Regions from separate parts of the Lacrimispora xylanolytica genome, predicted to be linked through region 2. Evidence: a T-box and tRNA genes for the amino acid it is inferred to sense, from the RefSeq annotation. Region 2 holds a T-box; the other holds one or more tRNA genes.

Region 1 (7,486 bases), 620 kb from region 2:
ATTTCCTGACCATACAATATTTCTTGTAGACACAATCACTTTTGACAGGTCCATATCATAAACACCATACTGTCCAATAATTTCATCCGAAAGCAGCGTCAGATGCTTCATCCCCTCCAGCCGCCTACGCATTCTAGTCAAAGACTCAGAAAATTCACCCAGCTTTTTTCTTCCCTCACCATCCATGTAAACAATACAATTCTCTATACTAGCCATAAATACATAGGACGGGCTGCTAGTCTGATACATATGAATATAACGATCCAGTTTCTCTAAATCAATATACCCCTTCCTGACATGTAAAATAGCAGTCTGCGTCAAGGAAGGAAGCGTCTTATGAAGACTCTGAATTACAACATCAGCACCTAATTCCAATGCAGACACAGGAAACTCATCCACCCTGCCAAATGCAAAATGCGCCCCATGGGCTTCATCCACAATTAACGGTATACCAAACCTATGAACCACATCAGCAATCGCCTTGATATCTGAAACAACCCCATCATAAGTAGGAGATACTACAAGCACTGCCTCTGCCTCTGGATTTGTTTTCAACAATTCCTCGACATCCTCAGCCAGTATTCCACCTTGAAGCCCCAATTCCGGCATCATTTGTGGATAAATATATTTGACTTCCAACTGCTTGAGGAAAACTCCATGAAATGCTGACTTATGGCAATTCCTGCTCATTAAAATCTTGCCTCTGTTTGATACCGCCGCACTAATTGCGCTCAATATCCCACAGCTGCTCCCATTCACAAGATAATAAGTCTTATCAGCCCCATAAACCTCAGAAGCCCACTCCAAAGAATCCTTTAATATTCCCTCCGGCCGATGAAGATTATCAAATCCCTCAATCTCCGTAATATCTATAGAAAATGGATTAGGAAACTTCCTTATCTCATTATTCCCATACTGCCTCTTATGTCCAGGCATGTGAAATGGATAAAAATCAGATTTACTATAATCCATTAATCTCTCTAATAATCTTGGTCTTTCTATCAATTTACTTTCCTCTTCTGGTACATAAAAATGATTAAGCTAATTTGTCACTCTCTTATTATTTCAACCAATATTCGCTATACATTTATAGTATTATCATATTTTATCTATTGTAAGTAAAGAACTATAGTTAATATAGCTTGTGCATTTGTTCTTATACCATTAGTAAATACATATTTAAGTATATCATCCTTATCCCTTCTTTACAATTTTTTCTCCGGAAGCTATAATAGTATTTTGGGTAAAAAAAGAAAGAGAGGAAGATCACTATGAGGTTAATCGAGTTTAAAATGGAACGTCCTGGTCTGGTAAAGGCAAATGATCAAGTTCACGTCATTGAGCGAGAAGGTGCCAGCAGCTACAGCTACATAATCGATCCAGCTGTGGCCATGTCTGGATGTTACTCTGGAAGAGACCGCATAAAATCTGATAAAGGGATTGTAAAAGAAGTAAAACATAATGATCGGGGATATTACGTAATCGTAGAATTTGATGAGTAATATCATCTTCGGACAAAATAAAAAGCCCTGAAACATTTCTGTTTCAAGGCTTGTCCTGAGACACCGGGGACTCGAACCCCGGACAACTTGATTAAAAGTCAAGTGCTCTACCACCTGAGCTAGTATCCCATATGCCCAAAGCCGGAATCGAACCAGCGACACGTGGATTTTCAGTCCACTGCTCTACCAACTGAGCTATCTGGGCGTATGCACGCTTTCGTATAATTTCACTAATAATGCGCATAAAAATTGCGGGGGCAGGATTTGAACCTACGACCTTCGGGTTATGAGCCCGACGAGCTTCCAGACTGCTCCACCCCGCGCTATTCAATTATATTATATGCAGTAATTAATATTTTAATCACTGAATGGATGGAGATGGATTCGAACCATCGAAACGTGTCGTAACAGATTTACAGTCTGCCCCCTTTGGCCACTCGGGAACCCATCCATAATTTAATTTTTTAATGCAAGCCGATGATCGGACTCGAACCGATAACCTGCTGATTACAAATCAGCTGCTCTGCCAATTGAGCCACATCGGCACAACTATCCAAATGCGGTTTTGCATACGGAATGGGACCTATAGGGCTCGAACCTATGACCCTCTGCTTGTAAGGCAGATGCTCTCCCAGCTGAGCTAAGATCCCATAATCAAAATTTAGTTGTAAAACGACCCGGATGGGACTCGAACCCACGACCTCCGCCGTGACAGGGCGGCGCTCTAACCAACTGAGCCACCAGGCCAAACCTTATTGAAGATACTTACACATACCCTCAAAACCACACATTGTTATATATCTTTCATCCGTTCTTCCTCTTACCTAAACCAACCTGGTTAAGCCCTCGACCTATTAGTGACAGTCAGCTGCACATGTTACCATGCTTCCACCTCTGCCCTATCTACCTCGTCGTCTTCAAGGGGTCTTACTCTTGCGATGGGATATCTCATCTTGAGGGGGGCTTCACGCTTAGATGCCTTCAGCGTTTATCCCTTCCCGACTTGGCTACTCTGCCATGGTGTTGATCACCAACAGATACACCAGAGGTCAGTCCATCCCGGTCCTCTCGTACTAAGGACAGCTCCTCTCAAATATCCTACGCCCACGCCGGATAGGGACCGAACTGTCTCACGACGTTCTGAACCCAGCTCGCGTACCGCTTTAATGGGCGAACAGCCCAACCCTTGGGACCTACTACAGCCCCAGGATGCGATGAGCCGACATCGAGGTGCCAAACCACTCCGTCGATGTGAACTCTTGGGAGTGATAAGCCTGTTATCCCCAGGGTAGCTTTTATCCGTTGAGCGATGGCAATCCCACTTTATACCACCGGATCACTAAGTCCTAGTTTCCTACCTGCTCGACCCGTCGGTCTCGCAGTCAAGCTCCCTTATGCCTTTGCACTCTTCGAATGGTTTCCGTCCATTCTGAGGGAACCTTTGAGCGCCTCCGATACACTTTCGGAGGCGACCGCCCCAGTCAAACTCCCCGCCTGACATTGTCCCCCAGCCAGGTAATGGCTGCAGGTTAGAAACCCAATATCGCAAGGGTGGTATCCCAACATCGGCTCCTCAAAGACTGGCGTCCTTGATTCACTGCCTCCCACCTATCCTGTACATGCAATACCGAATCCCAGTATCAAACTAGAGTAAAGCTCCATGGGGTCTTTCCGTCCTGGCGCAGGTAACCAGCATCTTCACTGGTATTTCAATTTCACCGGGTGCATTGTTGAGACAGCGCTCAAATCATTACGCCTTTCGTGCGGGTCGGAACTTACCCGACAAGGAATTTCGCTACCTTAGGACCGTTATAGTTACGGCCGCCGTTTACTGGGGCTTAAATTCAGAGCTTCGCGTTGCCGCTAACCCCTCCTCGTAACCTTCCAGCACCGGGCAGGCGTCAGCCCATATACCTCACCTTTCGGTTTTGCATAGACCTGTGTTTTTGCTAAACAGTTGCTTGAGCCTATTCTCTGCGGCCTGATTTCTCAGGCACCCCTTATCCCGAAGTTACGGGGTCATTTTGCCGAGTTCCTTAACAATGCTTCTCCCGCCGGCCTTAGGATTCTCTCCTCATCCACCTGTGTCGGTTTACGGTACGGGCACATATTACACAATAGCGGCTTTTCTTGACAGCCCCTACAGAGACTTCCCTACTTTTGTTCGGTACGCGTCACACCTTCCTGTTGCTAAGCGGATTTGCCAACTTAGCCAGTCTAATGCTTGCCCCGGTCTTTTCATTCCCGGGTTCTCTCTCGGTTCTGTGTCCCCACAGTTCTGATAATATGCGGTACAGGAATTTCAACCTGTTGTCCATCGACTACGTCTTTCGACCTCGCCTTAGGCCCCGACTTACCCAGAGCAGATCAGCTTTACTCTGGAAACCTTAGATATTCGGCCTGGAAGATTCTCACTTCCATCTCGCTACTCATTCCGGCATTCTCTCTTCTTAACACTCCACATCTCCTTACGGTAATGCTTCAGCGCGGTAAGAATGCTCCTCTACCAATGTATCATTCGATACATTCCACAGCTTCGGTGTCGTGTTTTAGCCCCGGACATTTTCGGCGCAAGACCTCTCGACTAGTGAGCTATTACGCACTCTTTGAATGTGTGGCTGCTTCTAAGCCAACATCCTAGTTGTCTCTGAAATCTCACATCCTTTTCCACTTAACACGCACTTTGGGACCTTAGCTGGTGGTCTGGGCTCTTTCCCTTTTGACTGCCCAACTTATCTCGTGCAGTCTGACTCCCGTACATCATCTGACCGGCATTCGGAGTTTGATATTCTTTGGTAAGCTTTGACGCCCCCTAGGAAATTCAGTGCTCTACCTCCGGCAGACTAATACGAGGCTAGCCCTAAAGCTATTTCGAGGAGAACCAGCTATCTCCGGGTTCGATTGGAATTTCTCCCCTACCCACACCTCATCGCCACCCTTTTCAACGGATGTGCGTTCGGTCCTCCACCGCCTTTTACGGCAGCTTCAACCTGGACATGGGTAGATCACCCGGTTTCGGGTCTACCTTTACTGACTCATTCGCCCTATTAAGACTTGGTTTCCCTTCGGCTCCACACCTTAAGTGCTTAACCTTGCCAGTAACGGTAACTCGCCGGACCGTTCTACAAAAAGTACGCGGTTCCACTTTAAACGTGGTTCCACAGCTTGTAAACACAGGGTTTCAGGTTCTTTTTCACTCCCCTCCCGGGGTCCTTTTCACCTTTCCTTCACAGTACTATGCGCTATCGGTCACTAAGTAGTATTTAGCCTTGGGGGGTGGTCCCCCCGAATTCCCACAAGGTTTCTCGTGTCTCGTGGTACTTTGGATCCTGCTCGCTGACTATTGTTTTCCCATACAAGGCTTTCACTTTCTATGGCCGGTCTTTCCAGGACCGTTCTGGTAACAAATCGTCTCACTTATTGCAGTCCGTAACCCCAGCATGCACGCACGCTGGTTTAGGCTCCTTCCATTTCGCTCGCCGCTACTTTGGAAATCGAGTTTTCTTTCTTTTCCTCCGGGTACTTAGATGTTTCAGTTCCCCGGGTTCCCGACGTATGGCTATGAATTCACCATACGACAACTGAGGTTTGCTCAGTTGGGTTTCCCCATTCAGATATCTCCGGATCAAAGGATATTTGCTCCTCCCCGAAGCTTTTCGCAGCTTATCACGTCTTTCATCGGCTCTTAGTGCCAAGGCATCCACCCTGCGCTCTTATTAGCTTAACCAATTCGATGTTCACCTGCGGGTGCGGGCTACTAATCTAAGATACATAGCGTTGTATCTCTGGTCTTAGGTTTGTTCTCATATCGTACGTCACGATACTTGAACGAGTTTTTATTTGGTTACATCTTTCGATGTAACACCTCGGATGTCTTGATGTCGTCTTCTTTCGAAGACTCTATCTAGATATATTTCAATATGTGGTTTTCAAGGTACGTTCTGACTGAAGTTTATCAGTCATTCGAAAGCTCGATGTACTCAAACTTACGAATCACTGGTAAAAACCAGTTATATAAAACAGCACTGCCCTGCTGAATCAGGTTAACACATTCTTTAACACAGGTTTCGTTTTTCTCCTCCACCCATTGGAACGTGTCCGTTCTATATAAAACACTCTTTCGAGTGATTTTTTTAAGGTAATCTGGCACCCACCTGCTCTCCCATGCCGTTTCCAGCATAGTACCATCGGCCGCTTAAGTCTTAACCATCGTGTTCGAGATGGGAACGGGTGTTTCCCCTAAGCGCATCGGCACCAGAAATTTTGTGTCTTCTTGGTGTTTCCTTATTTAATTAACTTTGAAACTTAAGACTCAACAGTATATAAAACCCTTACTTCTTCTTCCTTAGAAAGGAGGTGATCCAGCCGCACCTTCCGATACGGCTACCTTGTTACGACTTCACCCCAGTTATCAGTCCCGCCTTCGGCAGCTCCCTCCTTACGGTTGGGTCACTGACTTCGGGCGTTACCAACTCCCATGGTGTGACGGGCGGTGTGTACAAGACCCGGGAACGTATTCACCGCAGCATTCTGATCTGCGATTACTAGCGATTCCAGCTTCATGTAGTCGAGTTGCAGACTACAATCCGAACTGAGACGTTATTTTTGGGATTTGCTCCAGATCGCTCCTTTGCTTCCCTTTGTTTACGCCATTGTAGCACGTGTGTAGCCCAAATCATAAGGGGCATGATGATTTGACGTCATCCCCACCTTCCTCCAGGTTATCCCTGGCAGTCTCCCCAGAGTGCCCAGCCGAACTGCTGGCTACTAAGGATAAGGGTTGCGCTCGTTGCGGGACTTAACCCAACATCTCACGACACGAGCTGACGACAACCATGCACCACCTGTCTGGAATGCCCCGAAGGGAAGTCTCCGTTACGAGACGGTCATTCCGATGTCAAGACTTGGTAAGGTTCTTCGCGTTGCTTCGAATTAAACCACATGCTCCACCGCTTGTGCGGGTCCCCGTCAATTCCTTTGAGTTTCATTCTTGCGAACGTACTCCCCAGGTGGAATACTTATTGCGTTAGCGGCGGCACCGAAGAGCTTTGCTCCCCAACACCTAGTATTCATCGTTTACGGCGTGGACTACCAGGGTATCTAATCCTGTTTGCTCCCCACGCTTTCGAGCCTCAACGTCAGTTACAGTCCAGTAAGCCGCCTTCGCCACTGGTGTTCCTCCTAATATCTACGCATTTCACCGCTACACTAGGAATTCCACTTACCTCTCCTGCACTCTAGCTCCACAGTTTCCAAAGCAGTCCCGGGGTTGAGCCCCGGGCTTTCACTCCAGACTTGCAGAGCCGTCTACGCTCCCTTTACACCCAGTAAATCCGGATAACGCTTGCCCCCTACGTATTACCGCGGCTGCTGGCACGTAGTTAGCCGGGGCTTCTTAGTCAGGTACCGTCATTTTCTTCCCTGCTGATAGAGCTTTACATACCGAAATACTTCTTCACTCACGCGGCGTCGCTGGATCAGGGTTTCCCCCATTGTCCAATATTCCCCACTGCTGCCTCCCGTAGGAGTTTGGGCCGTGTCTCAGTCCCAATGTGGCCGGTCACCCTCTCAGGTCGGCTACTGATCGTCGGCTTGGTGGGCCGTTACCTCACCAACTACCTAATCAGACGCGGGTCCATCTCATACCACCGGAGTTTTTCACACTGTACTATGCAGCACTGTGCGCTTATGCGGTATTAGCAGTCATTTCTAACTGTTATCCCCCTGTATGAGGCAGGTTACCCACGCGTTACTCACCCGTCCGCCGCTAAGTCATTCTAAATTCCATCCGAAAACTTCCTTTAAAATGCTTCGCTCGACTTGCATGTGTTAAGCACGCCGCCAGCGTTCATCCTGAGCCAGGATCGAACTCTCAAATTAAATGTTCAATCCACGGTCAAAATCAACTACTAGCTAATTTATTTCCCGTTTTACTTGTTGTTTGGTTCGTATACAATTTCTTGTATTCGTTCTGAATTTCTCAT
Region 2 (7,486 bases):
CCTTTTCAAATGTCTGAATCTCCGCATAGCAAAGCATTCCAAAGCTTTCTTCTCCAAGCTTCTCACCGGCAGCTTTCTTTCTGGATACAGAATACACGCACACCGGTCTCAATTCAAAATCAATGGCCCCTGTCTCTTCCTGCAGCTCCCGCATAGCCGTTACAAGAATAGCTTCTCCCGGTTCTCTGTGACCGCCTGGTACCTCATACGTATCCCGTTCCTTATGCTTGCATAAGACCCATTTTCGATGAAACCTGCTTATAATGACTGCAAAATCCAGCTTATGGTCTTCCACTTCTTTATAAAACTTAACTTCAGTAAGTCCTTTTGGCTCTGGTCTCATGGATTCACCTTGTTGTAAAACTCACCTTTCTTATTGCCTCCAGGATCTTACCTTCTTTCCCGGAGGCGCTCATCAATCAGTATCAAATAATTCAAATATCCTGATGTCTCTGCAATGGTGTGTTTGTTTCCTTATCAGACTTCTTCGTTACCGGTATCAGAAGGTCCAACTGTATAAAATCAGATTCGCTACCGGTATAAAATGAAAATGCATTCAGATGCTCCTCCAGTGCCCCACCCATGCCAAATGGTTCACGCCATTGGATTTCATAATCCTCATGATTTTTCATTTGCTCAAAAAATGCTCCCCACTCGTGAAAATCTCCCATTTTAATGCAATGAGCGGCATAAAGTCCCCCTGCAAACTGCTTTTTCTCCAACGGCTTTGTTACTTCCATATCTTCTGGTATGGTAACCCAGAATTCATAGCCATAGTATTCTTCCCCCTCCTGAGGAGAAGGGTTGTTGAATCCATACAGCCTGAAATCTGGTTTAACCACCGGCAAATCTCTTTCTTTGATCAATGCTTTCACTCGGTCTCCAGATACATCTTCCGGATTTTCTCCCGTAAACTGACTGGCTGCAACGGTTGCCGGCGGCAGGTATATAAACCTGATATCCATGTTACGTTCCATTCTTTCACTTGCCTGATTTAACTCCTCCATAGAGCAGTCCTCCTTTAAATGATTTTTAGGAGAAATAAGGGCATCAGCAATCTCAATCAATTCGCTGTCTTCCAAAAGGTCCACCCGGACCTTGGCTCTGATTCCATCATCCAAGCGATGGACAAAGGCATCTAAAATGGAGCGTATGGTGTTAAGAGCATGGATTTCCTCATCTAGCCCAGTCATATTTTCCCGAAGGACTTCCAGAGCCTGGGTCTGCCCGATATCATTTAAAATAACCCCGATCTGCTTTAATGAGATTCTCAGCTTCCGAAGAATCATGATCTGTCTCAGCCTTCTGACTGCTGCTTCGTCATAGATCCGGTAAGCGTACTCCTTTCTCCGGTGGCTTTCAATCAGGCCTATTTTCTCATAGTACCGGATCATTCTTGCAGATACTGCATACGTTTTAGAAACCTCTCCGATTGTCATTGCTTCCACTGACTTATCCCCCTTTAGAATCAGTATAAAGTACGACACAGTGTCTCAGTCAAATGTTTCTTTCTCTTTCGTTCATGAAAATTTCTGCTGTATTCTCAGCTATAAATCCATGATACCATCCTTAAATAAGACAATACAACAAAAATGTGGATAAATTTTCCTTACTACTTATTCACCCTGACAAATAGCTTCTTTCCGATTTTTATAACGTCATTATTAAATAACACTGTATTCAGATCATCTTCCACAATTTTTTCTTCATTTAGCCGGATTCCTCCCTGCTTTAAGAGTCGTATAAATTCACTTCGGCTCTTTACAAATCCCATGGCAACGAATTGAGGAATGGTATCATTCACAGTCTCTCTTCCAATAGCCAGAATCATGGTTGGAATATCATCGGGAGTTGACTTTTTACGGAAAGCAGCCTCATAGTATGAAACAGCCTTCAAAACTTCTTCCTGCGAATGATACAGAGCTGTAATAATTTCTGCCAGTTTGAATTTGATATCTCTGGGATTTTCCCCTTCCGACAGCTGCTGCCTGATTTTATCTATCTCATCCGGATGTTCATCTGTTGCCAGCTCAAAGTATCTGATGATTAAATGATCCGGTATTTCCATCACCTTTTTAAACATCACTTCAGCAGGTTCATGGATACCGATATAATTTCCAAGACTCTTGCTCATCTTTTCCACCCCATCCGTTCCTTCCAAAATCGGCATGAGAAGAGCTACCTGTGCCTCCTGACCCATTGACTTTTGAAGCGTCCTGCCCATAAGAATATTAAACGTCTGGTCTGTCCCACCCAGTTCAATATCCGCATGCAATTCCACAGAGTCATATGCCTGCATCAGCGGATAGAAAAATTCATGGATTCCAATGGGAACTCCATGTTTAAATCTCTTTTCAAATTCATCTCTCTCAAGCATTCTTGCAACCGTGGTGGAAGCTGCCAGCTTCATTACATCTTCAAAGCAAAGCTTGGAAAGCCACTGGCTGTTAAATGTAACAACGGTCCTCTCCTTATCCAGAATCTTAAAAATCTGCTCGCAGTAGGTGCTTGCATTCTCCTTCACCTGTTCATCGGTCAATAAATTCCGTCCCTTGGATTTCCCTGTAGGGTCCCCGATTTTACCTGTAAAATCTCCGATGACAATGACTGCCTTATGCCCCAGCTCCTGTATTTGCCGGATTTTTCGAAGAACCACTCCATGGCCTAAATGAATGTCCGGGGCAGAAGGATCAAGTCCCAGCTTAATGATTAGCGGCTCCTTCTGGTTAAATGACCGTTCTAATTTTGCGAGTAATTCTTCCTCATTGATACACTGATGAACTCCTTTACAGATGATACGCATTTGCTCCTTTGGTGTTAACATGTTAAAGCATCTCCTTGTCATATTATTATAAATATTTGCAGATTTATAAGAAATTCAGAAAACAAAGAGTTTAAGTTTTTAACAATAAAAAACTCCCGCCCTTTTGTTTCAAAAGGACGAGAGCAAATCTCGTGTTACCACCTTAAGTTCGCAGACAGCTCACACTGTCTACCTCATCGGGTACGGCCTTGGCGATACCCTTGCACTTGATCACGGTGTGCTTTCCGTCGCAGCCTACTCCTGTTAAAGTTTTGGTGCGCAGCTCCAAGACGTATTCACACTTTCTATCCACGAGCCTCTCATCAACCGGCATCTTTCTGTTTGGAATCGAAAATGCTACTCTTTCTTTTCATAGCCTTTTCTTATACTCCGGATTGCATGGCAATCCTTTGTAGTGCAAATATTTAATTATCTGGTATGTTATCACATTCTGTTTGCAGCGTCAATACAAGATTTTGATATTCTATGATTTTCCCACAAATTAAATGGGATTACATTGTCCTTTTGTTATTTGTAAATAGAAACCGTTCCTTCTTTTCTTGGAGCCGCCTTTGGTGCTTCCTTGCTGCTAAAGCCTAAGGCCGCTGTACCTGAAATCTCATAATTTTCCGGTATTCCAAACTCAGTAAGAATACTTCTCACCTTAGGATCATTTCCAGCAAATGCTAAAATATGAATCCAGCAGGAGCCAATCTCCATAGAATGAGCCGCCAGGAATATGTTCTCCAGAGCCACCGCACAATCTGAGACCCCAGTAGCAGAATCTTTTTCATAGGCTGTAATGATAATTGTAGGTGCCGCATAAAAGGGATTGAATTCCGGGTTATTTCCAATCGTTCTAAAATGTTCAATGGGTGAATTCTTCATCACCTCTTTCGTAGCAGTAATCAGTTCCTGAATCTTCTCCTTATTCTGCACCGCTGCAAAATGCCATGCTTGCTTTCCCATTCCGCTGGGTGCAAACTTTGCAGCTTCCAGAATATCATGGAGTGCTTCATCTGGAATCTGTTTTTCCTCAAAAGCTCTTACGCTTCTTCTTGTTATTATGGACTGGATTATTTCATTCATAGATTATCTCCTTATAAAAATGCTTAATTGGCTAATGCCTTTCAAAAGTCAGGTACCTGTGTCCTAAATGCTCCCTATTATTTTATCATAATGTACGGATATGTCATATATTATTCTTCACAAAAAAAATATGGAAGCCTTTGAAATTCTAAGGATTTTATCATATCAAATTTACCTTTTTTAATAATTCCACGTTTTCCAAAAGTCTCTCAGAAGGAAGATCTGCTGCAATCGTATGCGCCTCATCAAAAAGAACGGCTCTGTTTGATATTTCATGTATTAGTTCAAGATTATGTGTCGACGTGATTAAGGTCTTACCTGCCTTGTTCAGATGATTTAAAAATTCCACAAGCCATCTTTGCGTTTTTGGATCAAGTCCGTTCATTGGCTCATCAAGTACCAGAACATCTGGATTCAGAGACATCACACATGCAATGGCGACCTTACGTTTTTCTCCACCACTTAATTGATATGGAATTCTATTCTTTAGACTCTGTATGCTTAACAGGCAAAGGCAGTCATTTACCCTCTTATCAACTTCTGATTCGCTCATTCCCATCTGTCTTGGTCCAAAGGCCACCTCATCATAGACGCTGGAAGAAAACAACTGTGTATCAGAATTTTGAAATACAAAACCAATTTTTTGATGAAAGAGTTTAGAGAACTTTACATCCTGCAGCTTTTTCTCCGTTATCTCCACTCCATTAAATGTATAAGAGCCTTGGTCTGGTGAAATAAGTCCGTTAATCAGTTTCAGCAATGTGGATTTACCACATCCATTAGCCCCCATCAGCGCAACGGCTTCACCTGGTCTTATTACAAGATTTATATCATTTAATGCGACAGAATCCCCATAGGAATAAAACAGATCCTTAATCTCAATCATCTTACGTCCTTTCAAAGTGGAAAAACAGGAGTATAACCCCCACGTTTATAGCCATAAAAATATAATCCACCCATTTGAATTTAGATTTCTTACAAATATGATATTCACCAGTAAATCCCCTGCATTCCATGGCATGGTACATGTCTGTTACCATTTCTTTTGATTGAAGAAATGTGGTCCCTGCAATACCAGCCATGGATGTATATTTATTATTGTTCTTACCGACTGATCGAAGTTTCAATGCATAAAGCATATTTATCGAGTAGTCACCCAACATAAAAATATATTTTATAGTGATATCCAGAATCAATATAAAAATATCAGGAACATGAAATAGCTTCAACGCTTCCGTGATGGAATTCCATTTTGATGAATAGGAAAGCAATCCCATAGACGTTGTAGTGGCAAATACCTTTGTAGTTATCATAATACTGCTATAGCTGTTCCCCATAAGGAATGCCGGTAACATAATAATGGCAGTGAATAAGGTGACACTAAAACTGAATTTCAATATTTTAACCAGCTTGTCTGCCTCCGTGAAACTTAAAATAGAGAGCAGATACACAATGACTATGACTACGAATATAAAGCTTCTTGTAATTGACAATAAAACTATAAGTAAAAAGGTAAAGGATACGTTAAGGGATACATTTATTTTAAACCTTGAGTTACCGACAGAATCCTGCATTCTTATTCTTGAAATAACGTGGAAAACAGACAGGATACTTTTGTTTACAAAAGTATCCTTATCAGTAAGCGGAATATAATTTTGATTACTATAAATCCATTCCGGCATTTCTATTTTATAATCCTTTGAATTATTCAAGTTTCCCACCAACCTTGTCTTTCTTAAAGGTGCTGATCACCTTAAAAAAGATAATAAATATTGCAACTCCAGCAATGGCAGACAATATATACCCAGCAATTTCAGGAAGGCCATTTACTGCATAATCTGGCAGCAGTGCTTTGAAATTCACCCCAGCCTTCATCCCTTGTGGTATAAATCCTAATGTTTTTCCGCCAGAAACCACACTCCTGATTTCCTCGCTTCCCCATTCGCCCCATGCAGTTCCTGTTGCCAGCAGACCCAGTGGGGTCAGGCAGATAAGGAAGGCCAGTAAACCATAAATTGCTTTTTTCTTTTCATTTGATTCTTCATACATGGTATCTGGAGCTACTTTCTTTATGTAGATGACAATAAACAAAGTAAAAACCGCTTCAACAATGCCTGCAACCAAAAGATGGGGAATTACCATGGCTGGTATTGAGATTGACAAAGGATATGGACAATATAATGCCTGACCAGCTGCATCTTTGAATAATAGAGGTTGAATACCAAACTCTATTGCCGCACATAAGGCAGCTGCATTTATACCTGCGTATGAGCCTAAGACAATTCCCAAATATTCTCCCTTTTCTGATTTGATATTATCCTTAACAGCTTTATAAATGAAGTAGCCTAAAAATGGCAGTACAAACGCCATATTAAAACAGTTTGCACCAAAAGATAAAATCCCGCCATCACCAAAAAGAAGAGCTTGAATCAGCAGGGCCACAGTAACACTGACACATGCAGCATAAGGTCCCATCAAAATTGCAATCAAGGTCCCGCCTACTGCATGACCTGTGGTACCCCCGGGAAGCGGAACATTAAACATCATGAGCAAGAAGGAAAATGCTGCCCCAACACCAAGTGATGGTATTTTAACCTTTGGTATCTCTTCTTTTACTTTTTTAACTGCTCTTGTCCAAACAGGGACCATAGCCGCACTCATGAGGGCACAAGTTGACGGGCTCAAATAATTATCCGGAATATGCATATTCTTACCTACCTTTCAAAAAAGGAATTTACATCAATTTCAATTATATAACTTTATTTTCCGTAAACAAGCCCGTATGGGGGATATGATTTTCAAATTTAATTTGTACGTAAAACAAGCTTTCATGGCCGTGTTCAAGCTCTCAGTTCCCCGCAATTTTTCATAGGAAGAATATCCATAATAAAATGCCCCTTACTGTTTCAAGTCCAAAAGATTGAATGAAAAGCTTTTACCGTTTGTGGTAAAATAAAAGAAGCCCAGCAGATATAATTATTTGCTGGGTTTTCGAAACAATCTATTTTCATCACCTGTCAAAACAGGTCTCTTTATCCTTATCCGTGATAGGCCGAACAACTTTGCACGGATTACCAACTGCAACACAATTATCAGGAATATCCTTTACCACAACACTTCCACCGCCAATTACTACATTACTTCCTATGTTCACACCTGGCATTACATGAACTCCTGCGCCAATCCAAACATTATTCCCTACCGTAATGGAATATGCATATTCAAGTCCCTGATTTCTCCGGTCAGAATCGATGGGATGTCCTGCTGTGTAAAATCCACAGTTAGGTGCAATAAACACATTATCACCAAATGTAATCTTTGCTCCATCTAAAATCACCAGATTGTGATTGGCATAGAAATTCTCACCAAGCTCTATATTATATCCATAATCGCACCAGAATGGTGCAGTAATACAAAATGATTCTCCCGTCTTTCCTAACAGTTTCCTAAGTACTACCGCCTGCTTCTCTGTCTCTGATGGACGAGCTTGATTAAATTCATAACAAAGGTCTTTTGCTATTTCACGTTCTTTTAATAAACCCTTGTCGTAATTAGCATCATAAAGCATTTGATTTAACATTTTTTCTTTCTCTG

What was found. The T-box of region 2 lies ahead of tyrS (tyrosine--tRNA ligase). A T-box ahead of a tRNA ligase gene usually reads a tRNA of that ligase, here a tRNA-Tyr.
Region 1: it has a tRNA-Tyr gene. The T-box ahead of tyrS (tyrosine--tRNA ligase) is inferred to sense a tRNA for this amino acid. The anticodon was not compared.

The regions. Positions count from the first base shown of each region.
Region 1 is NZ_CP113524.1:4,497,949-4,505,434, forward strand. Features, by position in the region: gene OW255_RS20705 (aminotransferase class I/II-fold pyridoxal phosphate-dependent enzyme) at 1-1,005, opposite strand, end outside; gene OW255_RS20710 (hypothetical protein) at 1,272-1,502, shown strand; tRNA gene OW255_RS20715 (tRNA-Lys) at 1,559-1,631, opposite strand; tRNA gene OW255_RS20720 (tRNA-Phe) at 1,635-1,707, opposite strand; tRNA gene OW255_RS20725 (tRNA-Met) at 1,752-1,825, opposite strand; tRNA gene OW255_RS20730 (tRNA-Tyr) at 1,872-1,953, opposite strand; tRNA gene OW255_RS20735 (tRNA-Thr) at 1,975-2,047, opposite strand; tRNA gene OW255_RS20740 (tRNA-Val) at 2,080-2,152, opposite strand; tRNA gene OW255_RS20745 (tRNA-Asp) at 2,176-2,249, opposite strand; rRNA gene OW255_RS20750 (23S ribosomal RNA) at 2,337-5,229, opposite strand; gene OW255_RS20755 (hypothetical protein) at 5,458-5,652, opposite strand; rRNA gene rrf (5S ribosomal RNA) at 5,644-5,761, opposite strand; rRNA gene OW255_RS20765 (16S ribosomal RNA) at 5,852-7,382, opposite strand.
Region 2 is NZ_CP113524.1:3,874,531-3,882,016, forward strand. Features, by position in the region: gene OW255_RS17940 (NUDIX hydrolase) at 1-343, opposite strand, end outside; gene OW255_RS17945 (effector binding domain-containing protein) at 435-1,439, opposite strand; gene tyrS (tyrosine--tRNA ligase) at 1,613-2,824, opposite strand; T-box leader at 2,934-3,186, opposite strand; gene OW255_RS17955 (nitroreductase family protein) at 3,332-3,892, opposite strand; gene OW255_RS17960 (energy-coupling factor ABC transporter ATP-binding protein) at 4,053-4,778, opposite strand; gene OW255_RS17965 (energy-coupling factor transporter transmembrane component T) at 4,780-5,604, opposite strand; gene cbiM (cobalt transporter CbiM) at 5,597-6,553, opposite strand; gene OW255_RS17975 (sugar O-acetyltransferase) at 6,903-7,486, opposite strand, start outside.